2 regions of the Gordonia sihwensis genome follow, and region 2 is predicted to be linked to the other one. Evidence: riboswitches for the same ligand, from Rfam matches in the RefSeq annotation. Region 2 holds a riboswitch; the other holds the start of a gene.

Region 1 (5,762 bases), 790 kb from region 2:
CGCAGGGTGCGCGGTGACGGTGACGGCTGGGTGTTCGGTGCGGACGGTGCGCGCTACTGGGGACGCTTCGGGGCGGCGGGTCTGCTGCTGTGCGCGCCGGCCGACTCAGGCGTCGTGGTGCTGCTCCAGCATCGCGCCGTGTGGTCGCATCAGGGCGGTACGTGGGGGCTGCCGGGCGGTGCCCGCGACTCGCACGAGAGCGTGGAACAGGCCGCGGTGCGTGAAGCGCACGAGGAAGCCGGGATAGCTGAGTCGGACGTCGCGGTGATCGAGTCGATCGTCACGCACTCGGCGCCGGAGTGGAGTTACACGACGGTCATCGCCAAGGCTGATTCGCCGGTCGCGACGGTCGGCAACGGGGAGTCCGCCGAACTGCGCTGGGTGCCCGCCGAGTCGGTGGCCGAGCTGCCGCTGCATCCCGGTCTGGCGAAGGCGTGGCCGGGGCTGCTGGCCCGGCTCACCTGAGTCCGGCCCGCCCGAGCTCGGGCCCACCTGAGCGAGCTCACGCCAGCTGATTGGCTCCCGCGATCAGCGCGTTGATGGTGGCCTCGTCGCCGGTGCGGCCCCGGCCGTACGACCAACTCCGGTGCAGATCGCGTTCGCAGAGCAGGTAGGTGACGGTCTCGCCGTCCTCCTGATGCTGGTACAGCGAGACGATCTCGACGCCCGCGCCCAGTGCGTACAGCACCTCGGTCATCGCGCCGATGGCGCCGACCGCGGTGGCGCTGACGTCGTGGCATCGTCGGCCGAGATTGATCCGTGCGCGGCAGGTGACGGTGTCGCCGCGACCCGGCTCGATCGTGATCGCCTCCAACGCGATGTCGCCGGCGGGTGCGTAGGTCTGGTCGAAACTCGAAGTGGTCATGTCGGCCGCCTCCCGTGGGAACCAGTTCGGCAGTCGCCGAGAGGAGCGGGACTGCTGCGGACGGTCGTATCCGTTACGGGTACAGGATGTCGGCAGGATCTGAATGGAACGCATCGGGAGCCTTCATTTCGGTCGAAGATTCGATGACCGACGAGCTCAGAGAATGTGGAGAGACGACAACCCCGCAGCGGGGGGTCGGTCGAATCAGACCCCGCTGCGGCGGGCTACAAGAAGCTTCCACGTCATGATGGCAAGCAGCTTACTCCGCCGTGCCGGAAAGGCAAGCCGTCCGGAGGTCGCGCGCGGCGGTCGCGGGATCGTCGGCACCGGTGATCGCCCGGACCACCACGATGCGCTCGCCGCCCGCGTCGGTGACCTCTCGAACGCGGGGCAGGTCGATGCCGCCGATCGCGAACCACGCCTTGCTGGGCCGCGCCGCGGCGACCGCGCTGACGAACTCCAGTCCAGTGGCCGCCCGGCCCGGTTTGGTCGGCGTCGTCCAGCACGGGCCGGTACAGAAGTAGTCCACGTCGGGATCGGCATCGGCGGTGAGCGCCTGCTCCACGGTGTGCGTGGAGCGGCCGATCACCACGTCGGGGCCGACGATGCGCCGGGCGGTGGCGGGCGGCAGATCGTCCTGGCCGACGTGGAGGACGTCGGCGCCGGACGCGACCGCGACGTCGGCCCGGTCGTTGACCGCCAGCAGCGCACCCGCGGCGTGCGTCAGTTCGCGCAGCCGCCGCAGCAGTTCCAGCTCCTGCACGGCGGTGAGCTCGCCGAACTCGCGTTCCCCGGGCGAATTCTTGTCGCGCAGCTGGACGATGTCGACGCCGCCCGCGAGAGCGCTCCGGACGAAGTCGATCAGGTCGCCGCGCTCGCGCCGCGCGTCGGTGCACAGGTACAGGCGGGAGGTGGCGAGACGAGTGCGGGCATCCATGACCGACACCGTAGTCGCCGATGCCGGGCGGTAGACTGTGAGGCGTTATCGACACGGGAGTCCGGAGGTCCGCCGGGCTGAGAGTGCGCTGCGCCGGCGCTGACCGTCACACCTGATCCGGGTCATGCCGGCGAAGGAAGGCTGACGTCATGTCTGGTGAAACCGCATCCGGCGAACAGATCGCCTCTCCGATGGACCCTCGCACTGAGCGAGTCGGTGAGCTGTCGGTGATCGGGGGCGGCGTCGTCGGCCTCACGTGCGCCCTGTCCGCCGCCGACCGCGGATGGCGGGTGCGCGTCTTCGACGCCGGACCGCAGGAGCGGGCCGCGCACGTCGCGGGCGGCATGCTCGGCTGCTTCGCAGAAGGACATCCCGGCGAGGACCGGCTGCTGGCGATCTCGCGGGACTCGGTGGCGCGATGGCCCGCCCTGCTCGAACGACTCGGGGATCCGACCGTGCGGACGGCCGCCGACAGCTTGCTGATCGGTGCCGCGCCGGCCGACCTGGAGCACCTGCGGACACAGGTGCGGTTCGGGCTGTCCACGTCGCCCGGCGACGCCGACCGGCTGCCCGCGATGACACCGGCCGAGCTGCGTGCAGCCGAACCCGCGCTGGTGCGCGGCGTGGCCGGAGGGTTTCACGCGGTCGGTGAGGGGTCGCTCGACAACCGGCGGCTGATCGCCGCGCTGCAACGCGCGCTCAAGAGCCGCGGAGTGATCTGGGAGCGCGGGCGGGTGACCGATCTGTCGACGATCCCCGGGGATCAGGTGCTGGTCGCGGCCGGCCTCGGTTCCCGCAGGCTGCTGCCGAGCGTGGAACTCCGCGGTGAGAAGGGCGAGATCCTCCGACTGCGCCGCACACGTTGGTCGGTGCCGCCGCCGACGCATGTGATCCGGGCCCGCTGGCATGGGCGCGCCCTGTACCTGGTGCCGAGGGATGACGGGGTGGTCGTGGGCGCCACCCAGTACGAGGCCTACGACGACGGTGATCGGATGCCGCTGGCGGGCGGGGTGGGCGATCTGCTCGCCGACGCCGCCGAGCTGATGCCGGGACTGCGCACCTACGAACTCGCCGAGGCGGGCGCGGGGATCCGCCCGTCGTCGCCGGACGGTGTGCCCGTGGTGCGGCGGGTGGACGAGCGGATTCTCGTCGCCGCCGGGCACGGCCGCAACGGCATCGCGCTCGCCCCGTGGACCGCGGCGCGCGTGGCCGCCCTCCTCCGACCGCCGGATCGGCGCGGACCGGACTCGCGGGTGGATCCGATCGCAACTGACAACACCGACAACAGGGAGCCGACATGGAACTGACCGTCAACGGCGACACCGTCACCTTCGATGACGCGCCGACCGTCACCGGGCTGCTGGCCCACCTCGACCTGCCCGACTGCGGAGTCGCGGTGGCCGTGGACGGGGTGGTGCGTTCCAAAGCCGAGTGGGACCGACCGCTCGGTGCGTACGCCGAGATCGACATCCTGACGGCGGTGCAGGGTGGCTGACACAGCACAGGGACCGGTCGGGGAGGTGCCGCCGCTGTCCGTGGCCGGCCGCGAGTTCGGTTCGCGGCTCATCACGGGGACCGGCGGCGCGCCGAATCTCGCTGTGCTCGAACGTGCATTGATCGCCTCCGGAACCGAGCTGACGACGGTGGCGATGCGCCGCATCAGTCCGGAGTCCGGGACCGGTGTGCTCGACCTGCTGCGTCGCCTCGGAATCGCGGTCCTGCCGAACACGGCGGGCTGTCACACCACGGCCGAGGCGGTACTGACCGCGCAGCTCGCCCGTGAGGCGTGCGAGACGGATCTGGTCAAGCTGGAAGTGGTGGCCGACGACCGCACGTTGCTGCCCGATCCGCTCGAGTTGGTGGACGCCGCATCGGCGCTGGTCGCCGACGGCTTTCAGGTTCTCGCGTACACCAACGACGACCCGGTCCTCGCTCTGCGTCTGCAAGACGCGGGGGTGGCCGCGGTGATGCCGCTGGGCTCGCCGATCGGGACCGGGCTCGGCATCTCCAATCCACACAACATCGAGATGATCGTCGCGCGGGCCGAGGTGCCGGTGGTGCTCGACGCCGGCATCGGGACGGCGAGCGACGCGGCACTGGCCATGGAACTCGGCTGCGACGCCGTCCTGCTGGCCTCGGCGGTCACGCGCGCGGACGACCCGGCGGCGATGGCCGCGGCCATGCGCCACGCCGTCGTCGCCGGATACCTGGCCGCGCACGCCGGCCGGATCCCGAAGCGGTTCTGGGCGCAGGCATCCTCGCCGAGCCGTTCCGCGATCTGCTGAGGACGCGTCAGCGGTCCGCGTCGTCGACCTGCTCGCGGCCGCGGCGCCATCCGCCCTTCTCCGGCGGGGCCTCCCCGAAGTGGTCGGGGTCGCCGGTGCCGTACCAGGCGACGAGGACCGCGCCGACCACGGCGCCGATGAAGCCGACCACCGCGAGCCAGCCGAGACCGGGGTGTGCGCTGTCGCCCAGGAAGGCCACGCCGATGATGCTGGGGCCCGCGGTCTCACCGACCACCAGCATCGCGGTCACGCCGCTGACGGCACCGACCTGCAGCGTCACCGTCTGCACGTAGAAACCGATCGCTCCGGCGATCGCGATCGACCACGCCGCGGGGTCACCCAGGATGGTCAGGATGTCGAACTTCTCCAGGCCGTCGAGCACCCGGACCGAACACGCGATCACGCCGAACAGCAGCCCCGCGCCGGCACCGCCGATCGGCGCGGCGAACTTACCGCCCCGGTACACGCCGACCAGGGAGACGGTGCACAGCAGGATGGTCGCGATCATCAGACCCCAGTGGAAGGTCATCGACGCGCTGTCCTTGACGCCCGGGGACGACGACACGCCGAGCAGGAACAGGGAGAGCACCACGAGCCAGATCGCGACCCAGTCACGGGTGTGCAGAACGATATTGAGCAGGAGTGTTCCGAGCAGTGCCGTGACGACGAGGTTGGCGGACACGATCGACTGAGCCAGGAACAGCGGCAGGAAACGCGCGGCGACGGCGCCGCCCGCGAAGCCGACGATGACCATGACAGTCCCGAGGATGAACGCGGGATCGACGAGCGTGGAGAAGGTCGACTCGACCGACGGCGAGTTGTCGCCGCCGACCCCGGCCTTGCCCTCTTCCCGCTGCTCCACCGCGACCCGGCGGGCGCCGAGTGCTCGGAGCACGGTCGAGACTCCGTAGGCCACCGCGGCCATCGACGCCGCAATGATCCCGATTACGTACAACGAAGAATCCCCTGAGTCGTGAATGAGTACTCGGTAAGAACACGCTACACGTGAGGCTTGTTCACTTGTCTACTCTGTATCTGTGGTCTCCGGTACGCGCAAACATGTCCTCATCACCTTCGGCAGGTCGTTTCTGACGCTCAACCTGGCGCGACAGTTCGCCGCTGCCGGGCACACGGTGTCGACGTGCGACAGCCTCCCGATCACGGTGAGCCGCTTCTCGAACGCCGTCTCGTCGTTCCATCGGGTCAGTCCGCCCAAGTTCAAGCCGCAGGAGTACTGCCGCGAGATCGCCGAACTGGTCAAGTCCGAGGGCATCGACATGGTGATCCCCATCCACGAGGAGACCGACATCCTCTCGATGATGGCCGGTCTGTTCCCGCCGACATGCGAGCTGTTCCTGTCGCCATTCGAGGTGGAGGACATGCTCCACAACAAGTTCTCCTTCCAGGAGGCGCTGGTGGAGCGGGGCTTTCCCACGCTCAAGTTCAAGAAGCTGGCCTCGGCGCAGGACACGGTCGGGCTCGACTTCGACACGCCCTTCGCCATCAAGCAGACGTACTCCCGCGGCTCGCAGAAGGTCTACAAGGCGCAGCCGGGCGAATCCCTCGACTTCCTCACCTACGACGAGACCAACCCGTGGATCGCCCAGGAGTGGATGGAGGGCGACCGGTACTGCACCTACTCGGTGTGCCGTGACGGCGAGGTCTTCGCCCACGC
Region 2 (5,762 bases):
CCAACGCCGTGGCCGACCCGTCCGGACTGCTCATCCCGTTCAATCGGCTCGGCAAGCACCGCCACATCGCCGAGCGGCTGCAGCGTCCCATCGCGGCCAACACCCCGCTGGCCCGCGCGGCCGCGGTCTTCGTCCGCCGATTCGCCGCCGAGACCTCGGCGCTCAATGCGGGGCAGGCGACGGGCACCGTCTCGGAGCAGGCCGCCGTCGATCTGATTGTCGCCGCGCTGTCGTAACTCGACGGTTCTCCGACCGGCACCGAGGACAACGCCCTGTTCGTCCAGGAGGCCGCTCGCGACCTCATCGACCGCCACCACCGCGATCCCAGCTTCTCCCCGGACGCGATCGCCGAGCGGCTGCACCTCTCGCGCCGCCAGCTGTACCGCTACTTCGAGAACTGCGACACCTCGCTCGCGAGCCGGATCGCCGATCGCCGGCTGCAGACCGCCCACGAGATGCTCATGCAGAACGCGGGCGCCTCGATCAGCACCATCGCGCTCTCATCGGGCTTCCCGACGGTCGCGACCTTCCGGAACCGGTTCAAGCAGCGCTACGGCGTCGGACCGGTGGAGTATCGCCACCGCGTGCGCGGATAGCGGCGGGCCGGTCACGGCGGGGAGTCGGCCGCCGGATCGAGCCGCCACAGCGGGTTCACCGGGCCGTGGCCGGCGCCGAGCGGATAGGCGGCGGCCAGGCCGCGGGTGACCCACCGCTTCGCGAAGGCCACGGCGTCGGGCACGCGGTAGCCGTGGCCCAGCGCGCCGGTGATCGCCGCGGCCAGGGTGTCACCCGCACCGTGGTCGTGCGGGGTGTCGATGCGTCTGCCCGGGAACTCCAGGAACTCTCGGCCGTCGTACAGGATGTCGGGGCTGTGTTCGCTGCCCCGCAGGTGGCCGCCCTTCACCAGGGCCCACCGGGCGCCCGTCTCGCGCAGTGCCGCGGCGGCCGCCCGTTGGCTCGCACCGTCCACGACGTCGATCCCGGTCAGTAGGCGCACCTCGTCCAGGTTCGGCGTGACGACCGTGGCGAGCGGCATCAACCGCTCGGTGAGCGCACCGAGGGCGTCGGACGCCAGCAGGGGATCGCCGTGCATCGACGCGCAGACGGGATCGACCACCAGCGGCACTCCCGTGTCACCGCCGATGCCGAGCTGCGTCGCGGCTTCGGCGATCGCCGTGATGATCGGATCGGAGGCCAGCATCCCCGTCTTGACCGCACAGACGCCGATGTCGGGAACCACCGAGTGCATCTGCGCCGCGACCACCGCCGGATCGATCTCCTGGATTCCGGTGACCCCGGTGGAGTTCTGCACGGTCACCGCGGTGACCGCGACGCAGGCGTGCAGGCCGAGCATCGCGAAGGTGCGCATATCGGCCTGAATGCCCGCGCCGCCGCCGGAATCGGAGCCGGCCACGGTCATCACCCGGACCGGGGTGACGCCGGGGCCGGCCTGCGGAAGCCGCAGGGTCACGGCGCGGCGGCCTCGGAGATCGGCAGGTACACCTGGTTTCCCGCCGCCGCGAACTCGGCCGATTTGGCCGCCATGTCCTGTGCCAGCCGCGCGTCGATGTCCTCCTGCGTGACGAGCCCGTTCTCCTGTGCATAGGTGCGGACGTCGGCCGAGATCCGCATGGAGCAGAACTTGGGGCCGCACATGGAGCAGAAGTGCGCGGTCTTCGCCGGCTCGGCGGGCATCGTCTCATCGTGGTACTCGCGTGCCGTGTCGGGATCGAGCGCGAGGTTGAACTGATCGGTCCAGCGGAACTCGAAGCGCGCCTTGCTGAGGGCGTCGTCGCGTTCCTGGGCGCGCGGATGCCCCTTGGCGAGGTCGGCCGAGTGTGCCGCGATCTTGTAGGTGATGACGCCGACCTTCACGTCGTCCCGGTTCGGCAGCCCCAGGTGCTCCTTCGGCGTCACGTAGCAGAGCATCGCCGTGCCGGCCTGCGCGATCATCGCGGCGCCGATCGCGGAGGTGATGTGGTCGTAGGCCGGCGCGATGTCGGTGGCGAGCGGGCCGAGCGTGTAGAACGGGGCCTCCTCACACAGCTCTTCCTCGAGCCGGACGTTCTCGGCGATCTTGTGCATCGGGACGTGCCCGGGGCCCTCGATCATCACCTGTACGCCGTGGCTCTTGGCGATCTTCGTCAGCTCGCCCAGGGTCCGCAGTTCGGCGAACTGCGCCTCGTCGTTCGCATCGGCGATGGACCCGGGGCGCAGGCCGTCGCCGAGCGAGAAGGTGATGTCGTACCGCGCGAAGATCTCGCACAGCTCGTCGAAGTGCGTGTACAGGAACGACTCGGTGTGGTGGGCCAGACACCATGCGGCCATGATGGAGCCGCCGCGCGAGACGATGCCGGTCACCCGCTTGGCGGTCAGCGGGACGTAACGCAGGAGCACGCCGGCGTGCACGGTCATGTAGTCGACGCCCTGTTCGGCCTGTTCGATGACGGTGTCGCGGTAGATCTCCCAGGTCAGGCGCGTGGGATCGCCGTTCACCTTCTCGAGCGCCTGGTAGATCGGCACGGTTCCGACCGGGACGGGGGAGTTGCGCAGGATCCATTCGCGAGTGAGGTGGATGTCCTTGCCGGTCGAGAGATCCATGATGGTGTCGGCGCCCCACCGGGTGGCCCAGACCATCTTCTCCACCTCTTCGGCGATGGACGAGGTGACGGCAGAGTTGCCGATGTTCGCGTTCACCTTCACCGCGAAGGCCTTGCCGATGATCATCGGCTCCGACTCGGGGTGGCGGTGATTGACCGGAATCACCGCGCGTCCGGCGGCCACTTCGCTGCGGACCAGCTCGGCGTCGACGCCCTCGCGCGCGGCGATGTATCTCATCTCCGGCGTCACGATCCCGGCGCGTGCCCAGGCCAGCTGGGTGGCCGCGTCGTGTCCGCCCACGGGCACCGGTGCCGGCCGTTCCCAGGAGTCGCGCGTCTTCGCCAGCCCCTTCTCGAGGTCGATGGTCGCCGACGAGTCGGTGTACGGACCGGAGGTGTCGTAGAGGTCGAGGTGCTCGCCGTTCGTCAGATGCACTCGACGCTGGGGAACGGCCATGCCGTCGATGTCGAGGTAGACCTTGCTGCTGCCCTCGATGGGGCCACAGGTCACCTCGGCGGTGGCGTCGTCACGTGTGGTTCCAGGCATGGATGTGCCCATGATGATCCTCCCTACGCCGGCATTATCCGGACAGGTTCAGGCGGTCGACGACCGCCTGTCGCCATCTCAGCCCCCGGTTCCGTGGGAGCCCCCGCGTGTGAAGTTGTGCGGTGCCCACCATACTCACGTCGTCCGGTCGCGTCGCATCGTGATGCAGATGTGACAGATGTGACTTGCGTCTCCCCGTCGAACGAACGTAATCTTGTGACGCTGGTCACAGGAGGTCAACGAATGCATCGCAAAGTCCGTCACTCGCATCCGCCGCAGTCGGCGCGCTCGCTGCTGCATCAGATCTCCGAGGTCTCCCACAACCCGGAGCGGGAGCGCTTCGAGTTGCGGGTGGGCGGCGACCTGGTCGGCGTGCTCGGCTATCGCATCGACGACGGTCCCGACGGCGAGGTGGTGACGATCCTCCACACGGTCCTCTACGACGAGTACAGCGGCCACGGGCTGGCCACTCGGCTCACCGGCGGCGCCATGCAGTACATGCGCGACAACCAGCTCAAGGTGCGGCCGCTGTGCACCTTCACCAAGCACTTCCTCGACGCCCATCCCGGCATGGTGGCGATGGCCTCCGCCTGAGGCGGACCGACCGGCGCACCCGCCGGGATCAGCTCAGGTCGAACACGAGGGGGGCGTGATCGCTGGCGCCCTCCGCGGCGCGGGCGTCGCGGTCGATGAAGGCGTCGTGGATACGGTCGTCCAAGGCGGGGGAGCAGAGCGCGAAGTCGATGCGCATGCCCTCGTTGCGGGCGAAGCGCCCGGCCTGGCAGTCCCAGAAGGTGTAGGTCCCCGGACCGGGGGTGAAGGGGGCCGCGCTGTCGACGAATCCGCCTTCGACGAAGCGGCGGAAGGCGGCGCGCTCCTCGTCGGAGGTGTGCGTGCGGGACGCGAAGTACTCGGGGTCCCACACGTCCTCGTCGGTCGGCGCCACATTCCAGTCTCCGGCGAGAGCGACCTGGGCGGCGGGATCGTGCGACAGTTCCAGCGATGTGACATCGGCGAGGGCGCTGAGCCAGTCGAGTTTGTACTGGAAGTGATCGTGTCCCGGCTCGCGCCCGTTGGGGGCGTACAGGCTCCAGACGCGCACGCCTCCGCAGGTCGCCGAGATGGCTCGCGCCTCCCGTTCACCGGCGTAGAGCGGCTGCCCGTCGAATCCGATGTGGATGTCGTGCACCCCGATCCGGGACGCGATCGCGACGCCGTTGTATCCGCTCGACCCGTGGAACGCGACGTCGTAGCCGTGGGCCAGAAAACTCATCACCGGGAACTGATCGTCGGTGCACTTGGTCTCCTGCATCGCGAGCACATCGATCGCATGCCGATTCATCCATGCCACGACCTGCTCGGATCGGGCGCGGATCGAGTTCACGTTCCACGTCGCCAGGCGCATGGCGTCAATCCTGCCGCAACCGCATCAGGGGCGCACCGGCACCCTCCCACCGGCCTGCGACGGCGGCCGCGTCGTCGGCGGACGTGAGCAGGACGAGTCCGAAGCGGCGGCCCGATCGGCGCAGCCGCTCCCGCCAGTGCGCGGGGGAGGTGGCGAACCACTCGAAGTCGCCTTCCGGAGCGTCGGCCAGGAGTCGGCCGGCATCGGAGACGACGGTCAGCAATGCCGTCGCCCGCGCGCCGGTGGGGGTCCGCAGACCGGTGGGGAGGTCGCCCATGCAGTCGTCGAACGCGTCTTTGTTGTGCCCGAAGTGGCCGGGGAAGTCCCATGCGGCGGCGAAGCGGTCGTACAGTCCGTCCAGCGTGCGCATCCGGTCGCCCGGCAACCGCCGGACCGCTGCGCCGGTGCGGTACGTGGTGACGTCGCCGACCGCGAGCGCTGTCGCCGGGCCCTCGCCGGCGAGGAATTCGGTCAGGGAAGCGGTGGTCACGCCGACGGCCCCCGGATCTGGACGAAGGTCCGATAGTGGTCGAGGGTGTACCAGGCGGACCCGTCGCTGCCGGTCACGATGCGTTCGGCGTCACGTCCGCGTCCCGGCTTCTTGGGGTTGACGTCCCATTCCTTGTAGACGATGCGCCGCCCGTCTGCGGACTTGACCGGCAGCTTGCGCTCGTTGTTCCGGAAGGTGTCGCCGCCGTGGGTGCCCGGGGCGTTCGCCGCCTCCGGCCACCGGCCCGAATCGATCTCGTTCAGCGTCTTGGTGACCCGGGTGGGAGCGTCGCCGCCCCTCGCCTCGACCGTCGCCGGGCCGGGCGCCGCCGTGGACGTGCCGAGGAGCGGGCCGGCGACCGTGGACGTCGGTGCGGACGACGCGTCGTCGGGGCTGTCGCGGCCGTCGATCCACCACGTGAACGCCGCGATGGCGAGCAGCGCGATGACGGCGAGCGCCGAAGCGATGATTCGTCGCCTGGTCAGGTCGGGGTCGGTGGAGTTCGGCATCGCCGTCCACCGTAATTCATCGCGCCGCCGCTACAGAGCCAGCAGGCGACACGTGTGGTGCAGTTCGAAGTCCAGTGCCCGCCACGCCGCGCGGGCCGAGTCGTCGGACGCCGCCACCGTCACCGCGACCACCCCGTCGGCGATCGGCGCCCAGTCGCCGGGCGGGGTGGGGGCCGTCGGCTCGGGGCCGACCAGCACCTCGTAATCGGCC

Evidence for each region. Region 2 has a riboswitch for thiamine pyrophosphate ahead of thiC (phosphomethylpyrimidine synthase ThiC). Riboswitches for the same ligand answer to the same signal wherever they lie in the genome.
Region 1: linked by a shared signal. The riboswitch ahead of P5P27_RS00695 (FAD-dependent oxidoreductase) and the one ahead of thiC (phosphomethylpyrimidine synthase ThiC) in region 2 are both predicted to bind thiamine pyrophosphate.

What each region holds. Positions count from the first base shown of each region.
Region 1 is NZ_CP121248.1:141,128-146,889, forward strand. Features, by position in the region: gene P5P27_RS00680 (NUDIX hydrolase) at 7-465, shown strand; gene P5P27_RS00685 (hypothetical protein) at 503-865, opposite strand; gene thiE (thiamine phosphate synthase) at 1,125-1,802, opposite strand; TPP riboswitch at 1,846-1,959, shown strand; gene P5P27_RS00695 (FAD-dependent oxidoreductase) at 1,952-3,109, shown strand; gene thiS (sulfur carrier protein ThiS) at 3,100-3,297, shown strand; gene thiG (thiazole synthase) at 3,290-4,087, shown strand; gene P5P27_RS00710 (EamA/RhaT family transporter) at 4,095-5,042, opposite strand; gene P5P27_RS00715 (ATP-grasp domain-containing protein) at 5,125-5,762, shown strand, end outside.
Region 2 is NZ_CP121248.1:3,604,869-3,610,630, reverse strand. Features, by position in the region: gene P5P27_RS17200 (AraC-like ligand-binding domain-containing protein) at 1-236, shown strand, start outside; gene P5P27_RS17195 (helix-turn-helix domain-containing protein) at 273-596, shown strand; gene thiD (bifunctional hydroxymethylpyrimidine kinase/phosphomethylpyrimidine kinase) at 608-1,420, opposite strand; gene thiC (phosphomethylpyrimidine synthase ThiC) at 1,468-3,159, opposite strand; TPP riboswitch at 3,151-3,264, opposite strand; gene P5P27_RS17180 (GNAT family N-acetyltransferase) at 3,391-3,741, shown strand; gene P5P27_RS17175 (exodeoxyribonuclease III) at 3,770-4,552, opposite strand; gene P5P27_RS17170 (barstar family protein) at 4,557-5,042, opposite strand; gene P5P27_RS17165 (guanyl-specific ribonuclease) at 5,039-5,551, opposite strand; gene P5P27_RS17160 (GNAT family N-acetyltransferase, cg3035/Rv0428c family) at 5,582-5,762, opposite strand, start outside.